Regions from separate parts of the Cellulomonas sp. NS3 genome, predicted to be linked through region 1. Evidence: riboswitches for the same ligand, from Rfam matches in the RefSeq annotation. Region 1 holds a riboswitch; the other holds the start of a gene.
The links. Region 1 has a riboswitch for cyclic di-GMP ahead of NXY84_RS21710 (PKD domain-containing protein). Riboswitches for the same ligand answer to the same signal wherever they lie in the genome.

Region 1 (5,140 bases):
CGTCCTCGACGTGCGAGCGCAGCGGGCGCTGCCACCGGTCCGACGGGAGCTCGGGCCGCAGCGCAGCCAGCCCGGTGGCGTACGTCGAGATGCTGACGGGTCGGTGGCCGTGCGACCACAGCAGGCGGTCGGCCTCCGACGCGACGGACCCGGCCGTGGTCTCGACGATCGCGTACGGGGCACCGGGCTCAGCGGCGCCGGAGCCGGCGGCGCTGCGCCTCCGCGTACAGCCGGGCCCGGCGGTTGCCGCCCCGGCGCGCGATCGCGTCGAGCAGCGCGGTCAGCGAGCGGTCGACCGCCGCGACGTCCGAGGCCCAGCCGCGCCGCTCGCACTCCTCGAGCCACTCGACGGCCGACCGGTGCCCGCGCTCGGCGTTGCACCGCCGGCACGCCGCGACCTCGTTCTCGAGCCACGACGGCCCGCCCTTGGCGCGCGGCACGAGGTGCTCGCGGGTCGGCGCGACCAGCCCGGCGAACGGCCGGCCGCACCACACGCAACGGGCGCCGTCCCGGTCGAGCGCGAGCCGCAGGCGCTCGGCGGCGCCCGGCTGGTGGCGGCCCTCGACGCTCATGGGCCGACGGTACGTCGGGGCCCCGACCTCCGCAGGGTCTCGGGAGCATCGCCGGCCCACGGCACCCCGGCCCGTCCACGGCGCCCGGGCGGGCCGCCCGACGCCGCACCGACGGGTGCCTGCGGTCCGGAGCCGGCCACGACGACGGACCGCCCCGTCCGGCACGCGGTTCGCGTGCCGGACGGGGCGGTCCTGGGTCGTGCTCGTGCGCTCCTGCCGGTCGTGCCGGCGGGAGCGCACGGCGTCACTCGCGCAGCTTGCCGAACCCCGTGGCCGCCAGCCCCGCCTCGGCGGCGCGCAGCGACGGTGCGGACGAGTCGAGCCGCCAGTCGTTCGTCGTGCGCCCCTCGCCCTCGCCACCGGACGTCACGGCGAGGCTGAACCAGCCGAAGCCGTTGATGTCGGCGTTCTCGGGCCTGGCGAGACCCTCGAAGAGGCTGGTGATCCACTCGACCTTGTGGCCACCCTCCTCGGTCGCCCCGATCTCCGCGAGGAAGATCGGCCTGGTCGAGGACGCGGCACGCAGCAGCGGGAGCGTCTGGCCGTAGGTGTTGTCGAACGTCGGCTCCGGGTCGCCCGGGCGGTAGTAGCCCGACATGCCGATCCAGTCGACGTACTCGTCACCGGGGTAGAAGTTCACCGGGTCGGGCTGGCTCGGGATCTTGTTGACGCGGTTCGGGGCCCAGAGCCACGCGACGTACTGGTTCGCGCCCTCCTGCGTGAAGATGTCGTGCACGTGCCGCCACATCTGCACGTACTCGCCCTTCTTGTTCCCGTTGATGCTCTTGCCGTCCCACCCGCGGACCTCGGACCACGGGTACCAGGTCCCGTTCATCTCGTGGTTGAAGCGCAGGACGAGCGGGAGGCCGGTCGCGGCGATGTCGCGGGCGTACTTGCGCAGGTACTCGTCGTGCTGGCCGTTGATGATCGAGCCGAGCGAGTACTCGGGCGCCTCCGCAGAGATGGCACCGACCTGGCTCTGGCTCTCCCACGTGAGCAGCGGGATCTGGCCGCGGCTCCACGCCTGCTGGACGGCGTCCGGACGGAAGTCGGTGTCCCACGACTGGAAGTAGCCGCTGACGTCGGCGTCGCGGTTCACGGCCGCCTGCACGCCGTTGAACTCGCCGTAGTCGAACGGGCTCTGCGTCGTGTAGAGGCCGAAGAGCTGGCTCGCCGCGATGATGTCCGCCTTGGTCATCGACGCGGTGACCGGGGGCGCCTGGTGGCCCTTGGGGTTCTGCACCTTGTAGGTGAGCTCACCGAGCTGCTTCTTGAGGTCCGCGATCTGCGCGGTCGCGACCTTGGTCGCGGCGTTCTGGCGCTCGCGCGTGGCCTTGAGCGTGCCGTTGACGAGGTTCGCGGCGTCCTTCTGCTCCGCCGCCTCGGCCTCCGCGCGACCGAGCTCCTGCTGCGTCTGCACGAGCTTCGCCTCGAGCTCGGTGATCTGCTTCTTCAGGTCCTCCGCGCGGGCGAGCTGGACCGTGTCGCCGACCTGGGGCCGCGGCGCGCTGAGCTTCGCCTCCATCTCCTCGAGCTGGGAGCTGAGGTCGCGCGAGCGCGCCTGCTCGGTCTGGAGGGCCACCTCGGTCGCGCTCGGCCCGTTCCACACGTACTGGCCCTGCGGGGACAGCAGCGCAATGGCGCCGACGGCAAGAAGTGAGACGGTGATCACAGAAGCGAGCACGCGATGGCGGCGCGTGAACTTGAACGGATAGTCGGAAAACATCTGCGGGTGCCTCCACGGCGATGGTCTTCACGGCGCGCCCGGGTCGTGCGGTCCGGACTGCGTGCGGGTCGTGAGCACGTGTGCTCGTCGGGCGTGAGCGCAGACGCACGGATGTGCGGCCGTCGCGTTCGACATGGCGCGGAGCCCCTCCCGAGGCCCGGCCGTGCCGGAGCGCGACGTCCGTGTCGCGGTGCGTGTCCTGCTCCAGCACGGCGACAGACCGTGCTGACCTGCGACGATGGGTGAGAGACAGCGTCGCCGCGGGTTACCGGGACCGTGGGGGGACGTGTCCCCTGCCGTGTCGCCCTGCCCTGCGTGCGGCGGCGACCGCGCCAGACGGCCCAACCTCGGCGCCGGCCTGCGGCGCCGAACTCGGTTCCCCCCGGAAGCCCTGTGCGGTAGGTCCTCATGGTGCACAGGAATCACTCGAAAGAGCAAGAACCCTGCACGGAACACGGTCGTATATCCGAATTGCCCGGGTGCACGTGAGTCATCGCCGGCGCGCACACGCGTCCCCTTGGTCCGGTTTATGTGACTGGATTAACACGAACGGCGCACGTACGCTCGACGAGTCCACGAAAAGGCAAACCTGCCGCGAGGCAGGGACGCAAAGCCATGGGGCCCATGCGGTCCGCCAGGCTGCCGAACGACAGGGGATCCCCGTGCAACGCCGCCTCCCTGCGCAGGGCCGCACCGTGCCCGCGCCCACCCGCACCGCCTCCACCCGCACCGCCGCCACCCGCGCCGCGCGCAGCCGCACCGCACGCGCCGTCGTGGCGACGGCCGCGCTCGCGGGTCTGCTCACGGCGGCCGTCGTGCCGCCGTCGACCGCCGCCAGCCGCCACGTCGTCGAGCCGTCACCGGCGCCGACGGTCTCGCCCACGGCCGAACCGACGCCCACGGCGTCACCCACGCCCACTCCCTCGGCCGAGCCGACGCTCAGCCCCTCGCCCACGGCCGACCCGACGCTCAGCCCCACGCCCGGGCCGTCCGAGCCCACCCCCGACGCCACCCCGAAGCCGGGCGCCGACGCCGCGAACGACTGGGCCGAGGACGCCCTGACCCCGGACGACGGCCTGCTCTTCGGCGCGTCGGTCGCGCGGGGCACGCACCCGAGCGTCGACGCCGCCGTCTCGGCGTTCGAGGCGTCGGTCGGGCGCAAGCTCGACGTGCACCGCTGGTACAGCCTGTGGGACGAGCTGCCGTCGACGCCGCTCACCACGACGGTCCAGCGCGGCCGCACGCCGATGCTCTCGGTGTCGTCGAAGAAGATCGACGGCACCAAGATCTCGTGGGCCGCCGTCGCGAGCGGCGCCCACGACGCGCAGATCGTCCAGCACGCCGACGCCGTCAAGGCCCTGCGCGTGCCGATGTACGTGTCGTTCCAGCACGAGCCCGACTACTCCCCCGGATTCGGCGACGCGGCCGACTACCGCGCCGCGTTCCGCCACTACGTCGAGGTGTTCCGCGCGCAGGGCGTGACGAACGCCGTGTGGACGTGGATCGTGACGCCGACGCCCTTCGCGCCGTACGCGGCCGTGAGCGCCGACGCGCTGTACCCCGGCGACGACGTCGTCGACCAGATCGCGCTCGACGCCTACAACTGGTTCGGGTGCTCGACGAACGGCCAGACGGCGTGGGCGTCGATGTCCCGCACCGCGTCGGCGTTCCGGGCCTTCGGTCAGGCGCACGGCAAGGAGCTCGTCATCGCCGAGTGGGGCTCGGTCGAGGACCCCGCGGTGCCCGGCCGCAAGGCCGCGTGGCTGCGCGAGTCCATGGCGACGCTCGAGTCGTGGCCCGAGGTCACCGCGGTCCTGTACTTCCACCACCACGGCAGCTGCTCGTGGTTCGTGGACTCGACGCCGAGCTCGCTCGAGGCGTTCGCGGACATCGCCGACTCCCCGGCGACGCACACCCGCCCGTCGGCGTTCCTGCAGGCGTCCACGACGCACGGGACGGCGCCCCTGACGGTCACGTTCGACGCGTCGCGCTCGTCGGGCGCGCGTGGCGGGGCCGGGGAGCACGTCGCGAGCTGGTCGCTGACCTACGGGGACGGGACCACCGAGAGCGGCACGGGAGCACCGCCGTCGACCCTCAGGCACGTGTTCGGCCCGGGCGACCACAGCGCACGGCTCACCGTCACCGACACCGCGGGCGGCACGAGCACCGACTCGGTCGCGATCACCGCGGCGGAGCCCCCGACCGGGACGCTCGACCAGAAGGACGTCACGGACACCTCGGCGACGCTCTACGCGTGGGTCGACCTGCACGGGTACGCGGGCACCGTGCGCTTCCAGTACGGGCGGACGCTCGAGTACCTCGGGGGCGACTCGACGGTCGACGTGCCGGCCGTGCCGTACGTGAAGACCACGAGCCAGCCCATCGCCGGGATCCGGCCCGGGACGACCTACTACTGGAAGGCGACCATCACGTCGCCGGCCGGCACCACCGAGCTGACCCGCACGTTCGAGACCGCGGGCGCGCCGACGTCATCGAACCAGTTCACGGCCTCGTCGACGTCCACGTCGACGACCTTCAAGGCGCAGGTGCACCCGCACCGGCTCACCACCACGGCGTGGATCGAGTGGGGCCGGACGACCGCGCTCGGCACGTCCTCGCCGGTCACGACGCTGCCCGCGCTGACCTACGAGAAGACGGTCGCGAGCAACCTCGTGACGGGTCTCGCGCCGCGCACGACGTACTACTACCGGGTCGTCGCCACGAACGCGCAGGGCACGCTGTACGGGCCGGTGCGCTCGTTCACGACGCCGCGCTGAGCAGCCGGCCGGGCAGGTCGCGGGCGCACGCGACCTGCCCCGCGGCGCCGGGCCGCTCCCTTCCC
Region 2 (5,140 bases), 1.3 Mb from region 1:
CGTCTGTGCGGGGCCACGGGGGGCGTGGCGGGGTGGGGGAGGTGAGCCGGGGGACCGGGAGGGCTCCGGGGTCGCGCGCCGGGGGGTGGGCTCGTCGTCCGGCCGGGCGGCAGGGCGCAGGGCACGCTGCCGGGGAACCGCCGAGCGCCGGGAACAACCGGGGCGGCGCGTGGGGCGAGCGCTGGCGCGGGGGGATGTGCCCGTGCGGGCCTCCCGCTGCCGGGGCAGCGGGAGCGGCCAGCGCTCTAGTGACAGCGACAGCAGGCGGCGGCGACCCGGTCGAGCCGGGCGCACGAGGCCTCGCACGGGACCAGGGCGGTGACGGACGCGCGGCGGAGCAGCACGGTCACCTCTCCTCCCGGTCGGTCATGGACGCGCTGACGCTATCGACAACGTCCCCGCGGTGCAAAGCATGCCCGAGGCGCGGGACATCACCCGCGACGGTGCCGCGACACAGACGCACGACTCGCGGCGCACGGCGCACGACGCACGACGCACGACGCACGACGCACGACGCACGACGCACGACGCACGACGCACGACGAGCGGTGCACGGGAGACCCGTGCACCGCTCGCCGTGCGTGCCCCCTCAGCGAGAGGCCGTGCCGTCCTGCGTCAGCCGCGGGAGATCTTCACCGCCGCGCCGTCCGTGAAGTAGTTGTCGACGTTCCCGATCGTGTTCGTGCTCGGGGCGATGATCGCGCAGCGCGTGTGCCGCGTGTCGAGCCGGAAGACGTTGTTCGTGACGGCGAGACCCACGATGGCCGGGCGGCTGCCGTACGCCACGTTGACGGTGCACCCACCGCCGCCGATCCGGTTGTCGCGGATGGTCACGTCGGACACCGCGGCGCGGTCCTGCGTCGTCTGGACGGCGGAGGAGTACGCACCCTCGATGTTGTTGCGCACGATCCGGATGTTCGAGCCGCCCTGGATCTGCACGCTGTCGGCGTGGCTCGGGCCGCCCTTCTGGTTCGGGTCCTGCGCGTAGAACAGGTTGGCGTGGAGCCACGAGCTCTCGACGAGCACGTTCGAGCCGGTGATGTGGACCGAGTCGATGACGTTGGCGATCTCGGTGCGGCGGACCGTGAAGTTGTGGCCGATGATCCCGTTGATCCACGGCGAGGCCTCGGTCGCGACCAGCTCGCTGTCCTCGACCGTGAAGGGGTGCGCCCCGAGATCGTTGGTGATGAGGCCGAAGCTGCCGGTGATCGGGCGGCCGCGGACGATCGAGCGCTTGATCGTGACGTTCGGCGCCTTGACCTTGATGAACCCGCGGACGTCGACCGCGTCGACGACGGCGCCCGGCGTGGTGACGACCAGGTCACCGGTGACGACCTTGAGGACCGTGCCGGCCGGCACGCCCGTCGTGTCGGGACCGGCGTTGCTGAGGACCGGGATGTCGAGCGCGGTCGGCGCGACGCCGACGGCCGACGCGGGGACGGTCGCGGCGAGCGTCGCGGCGACGCTCAGGCCGGCGACGAGGGCGAGCGAGCGGGCCCGGCGGCGGGACGTGCGGCGGTCGTCACGACCGGCCGTGGCGTCGATGGGCGCGCGGAAGCTACGGACTGCATTGAGCACTGGATTCTCCGTCGTTCGGCAGCCTGGCGAACCTCGTGGGTCCCATGGCTTTGCGTCACTGCCTCGCGGCAGCTTTGCCTTTTCGTGGACAGGAGGACCGTATGCGGTCGCGACCGCGTGCGACAAGAGTCACAGCGCACGGCAGGCGGGTGAAAGATCGCCGACCGGGCGGCGGCGCTCCGGTGTCGGTGATATCGGCCCGTGCGGATCGGGGCGATCGTGCAGGTCACGGGCGTGAGAATGCGCAAGAAGGCGTTGTTTTCGACAAGTTTCGGAACGGCTCCACGCCGCGGTCGCGAGGAGTCCGGAACATCCGTTTGCGGTCGATATCGACAGCGCCGTCGCATTCACGGACGGGTGCACCCGGAGGGGTGGTGCGGGCGCTCGTCCGCCGGTGCCCCTGCAGGGCCCTCAGCGGAGCCCGAGGGCGTCGAGCCACGCCTGGGCGAGCAGGCCGTGCCCGGCGGGGGTGGGGTGCACGCCGTCGTACGCCCACGCGGCCGGCGTGGTGCGGACGGAGGCTGCGGCGAACAGGCCGTCGGCCGGCACGAGCGTCGCGCGGAACTCCGCGGCGAGCCGGCGGACGACCCCGATGCGCGGGTCGAGGTCCTCGCGCCAGCCGTGCTGCGCCTCCTCGACGGGCACGACGAACGGCTCGACGAGCACCAGACGTGCGCCGAGGCGGTCGCGCGCGGAGTCGAGCATCGCGCGGTAGTCCTCCTCGTACGCGTCGACCGACGTGGAGCGACCCGCGTCGTAGCGGCGCCACGTGTCGTTGATGCCGACGAGCACCGAGATCACCGTCGGCTCGAGCGCGAGGGCGTCGGCCTCCCAGCGGTCCCGCAGCTGGCGCGCGGTGTCCCCGCCGACCCCGCGGTTGAGGAACGTCAGGCCCAGGTCGGGCCGCCGCGCGCCGGCGAGCGCGGCGACGAGCATCGCGTACCCGTGCCCGAGGCTCGCCGGGTCGCGGCGGTCGCGGCCCCCGTCGGTGATGGAGTCGCCGGTCAAGAGGATGCGGTCGCCCGCCTCGAGAAGCGTCATGCCCGGAGTGCAGCACAGGCGCCCGGGACGGACAAGCCGGTCGGGCGCCGTCGACGAGGCCGGTCAGGCGGCGACCACGAGCGAGACCGCGAGCGCCGCCATCACGACCGCGACGAGGGCGTCGAGGACCTGCCACGCGCGCGGCCGCGCGAACAGCGGGGCGAGCCGGCCCGCCCCGAAGCCGAGCGTGACGAACCAGCCGATGCTCGCGGCGACCGCCCCGGCGGCGAAGGCCCACGGCCGGTCCTGCTGGTGCGCGACCGAGCCGAGCAGCACCACGGTGTCGAGGTACACGTGCGGGTTGAGGAACGTCAGGGCGGCGCACGTGAGCAGCACGCGGGCGCGTCCGCCCGGGGCGTCGTCCGCGGCGGGCTGCAGCGTCGCGGGCCGCAGCGCGCGGCGTGCGGCGCTGATCGCGAACCAGCCGAGGAACGCCGCACCGCCGTACCGCACGGCGGTCATGACCGTCTCGTGAGCCGTGAGCACCGGTCCCAGTCCGGCGACGCCCGCGGTGACGAGCGCGGCGTCGGCGAGCGCGCACACCAGCACGACGCCGAGCACGTGCTCGCGGCGCAGGCCCTGCCGGAGCACGAACGCGTTCTGCGCGCCGATCGCCACGATGAGGCCGAGGCCCGTCACGAGGCCGACGAGCGCGTCGGCGGGCGCGGAGGCGCTCACGGGTGGGCCCGGAGGTGCGAGGAAGCCATGGCCCGACGGTAGGCAGCCTGGCGCGTGCAGACCAGCGAATCATCCGCACGGATCGTTAGCATCGCTTCATGGACCTGGACCCCGCGCAGCTCAAGGCGCTCGCCGCCGTGGTCGACGAGGGCAGCTTCGAGGGCGCGGCGCGGGCGCTGAACGTCACGCCGTCCGCCGTGAGCCAGCGCATCAAGGCGCTCGAGCGGGCCGCCGGCCACGTCGTCGTGCGGCGGGCCCGGCCGTGCGAGCCCACCGTCCCGGGCCGCGCCCTGCTCCGCCTCGCGCGCGAGTGGAGCGTGCTGGAGGCGGAGGCCGCGGGCGTCCTCGGGGGCGACGACCCGGACGCGCACGTCCGGCTCGCGATCGCCGTCAACGCCGACTCGCTGTCCACGTGGTTCCCGCCGGTGCTCGCGGGCCTCCCGGCGCACGTCCTGCTCGACGTGCGCCGCGAGGACCAGGACCACTCGGCGGCGCTGCTGCGCGAGGGCTCGGTCATGGCCGCGGTGACGACCGACAGCGCCCCCGTGCAGGGCTGCCGCGTGCACCACCTCGGCGACATGCGGTACCTCGCCGTCGCCGCCCCGGGCTTCGTCGCGCGGTGGCTCCCGGACGGGCCGGCGCCCGAGGCGCTCGGGCGTGCCCCGCTGCTCGCATTCACCGGCAAGGACGCGCTGCAGGACCGCTTCGCGGCGCAGGTCACCGGGCGCCGCGTCGACCCGCCGCGGCACCTCGTGCCGTCGAACCACGCGTTCGTCGAGCTGGTCGCGCGCGGTCTGGGCTGGGGGATGGTGCCCGAGCAGGCCGCACGGGCCGGCGTCTCGCGGGGCGACCTCGTCGAGCTCGCCGCGGGGCACCACCTCGACGTGCCGCTGTACTGGCAGCACTGGAAGGTCGGCTCGCACTGGCTGGGGGTGCTGACGGGGCGCGTCGTCGACCACGCGGGCGTCGAGCTGCGCCGGTAGGCAGGGGTGGAGCGGGTGACGAGAATCGAACTCGCGTAGCCAGTTTGGAAGACTGGGGCTCTACCATTGAGCTACACCCGCACGGCCGGCTCACGCCGGACCAGCGGCCCCAGGTTAGCGGCTCCGCGCAGCGCCGTGCGACGCGCCCGTCCCGCCCCGGCCCGCGCGGCCCTGCCCGCCCGCGGCGCCACTAGACTCGGCCCGCACGGGATGTGGCGCAGGTTGGTAGCGCGTCCGCTTTGGGAGCGGAAGGTCGTGGGTTCGAATCCCGCCATCCCGACTCGTGCGGCCGGCCAGGCCCGCGACGTCCTGCGCCGACCGGGCGGTCCGCGCGCGTGACCTGGCGGCTTGGGGCGTCGGAGCGGGTGACGTAGGATCGAGGGTCGCCAGCGTGCGGTCACCTGCCGGGCTGCCTGGCGCGGGGCCGCGCGTCGGCCCCGGAGATCGCCGGAGTCGCCGGCGCCCGCCCCGACCAGTTGGAGATCATCGAAGTGAAGAGCGCCGTCGAGACCCTGGACGCCACCAAGGTCAAGCTGACCGTCGAGGTGCCGTACGACGAGCTCAAGCCGAGCATCGACCACGCCTACCAGCACATCGCTGAGCAGGTCACGGTCCCCGGCTTCCGCAAGGGCAAGGTGCCCCCGCGCATCATCGACCAGCGCGTCGGTCGCGTGGCCGTGATCGAGCACGCCGTCAACGAGGGCCTCTCGGGCTTCTACGCCGCGGCCGTCCGCGAGAACAAGCTGCGCCCGCTCGGCCAGCCCGAGGTCGAGGTCACCAAGGTCCCCGCGCTGACCGCCGCCCCCGCGGGCGAGGAGGGCGAGCTGCACTTCACCGCCGAGGTCGAGGTCCGGCCCGAG

Region 2: linked by a shared signal. The riboswitch ahead of NXY84_RS08265 (hypothetical protein) and the one ahead of NXY84_RS21710 (PKD domain-containing protein) in region 1 are both predicted to bind cyclic di-GMP.

Annotation. Positions count from the first base shown of each region.
Region 1 is NZ_CP103289.1:474,696-479,835, reverse strand. It holds gene NXY84_RS02210 (HNH endonuclease) at 189-572, opposite strand; gene NXY84_RS02205 (glycoside hydrolase family 26 protein) at 817-2,298, opposite strand; cyclic di-GMP riboswitch class I at 2,871-2,945, shown strand; gene NXY84_RS21710 (PKD domain-containing protein) at 2,994-5,075, shown strand.
Region 2 is NZ_CP103289.1:1,796,112-1,801,251, forward strand. It holds gene NXY84_RS08265 (hypothetical protein) at 616-1,578, opposite strand; cyclic di-GMP riboswitch class I at 1,593-1,667, opposite strand; gene NXY84_RS08270 (SGNH/GDSL hydrolase family protein) at 1,990-2,619, opposite strand; gene NXY84_RS08275 (LysE/ArgO family amino acid transporter) at 2,683-3,297, opposite strand; gene NXY84_RS08280 (LysR family transcriptional regulator ArgP) at 3,396-4,280, shown strand; tRNA gene NXY84_RS08285 (tRNA-Gly) at 4,288-4,361, opposite strand; tRNA gene NXY84_RS08290 (tRNA-Pro) at 4,487-4,560, shown strand; gene tig (trigger factor) at 4,772-5,140, shown strand, end outside.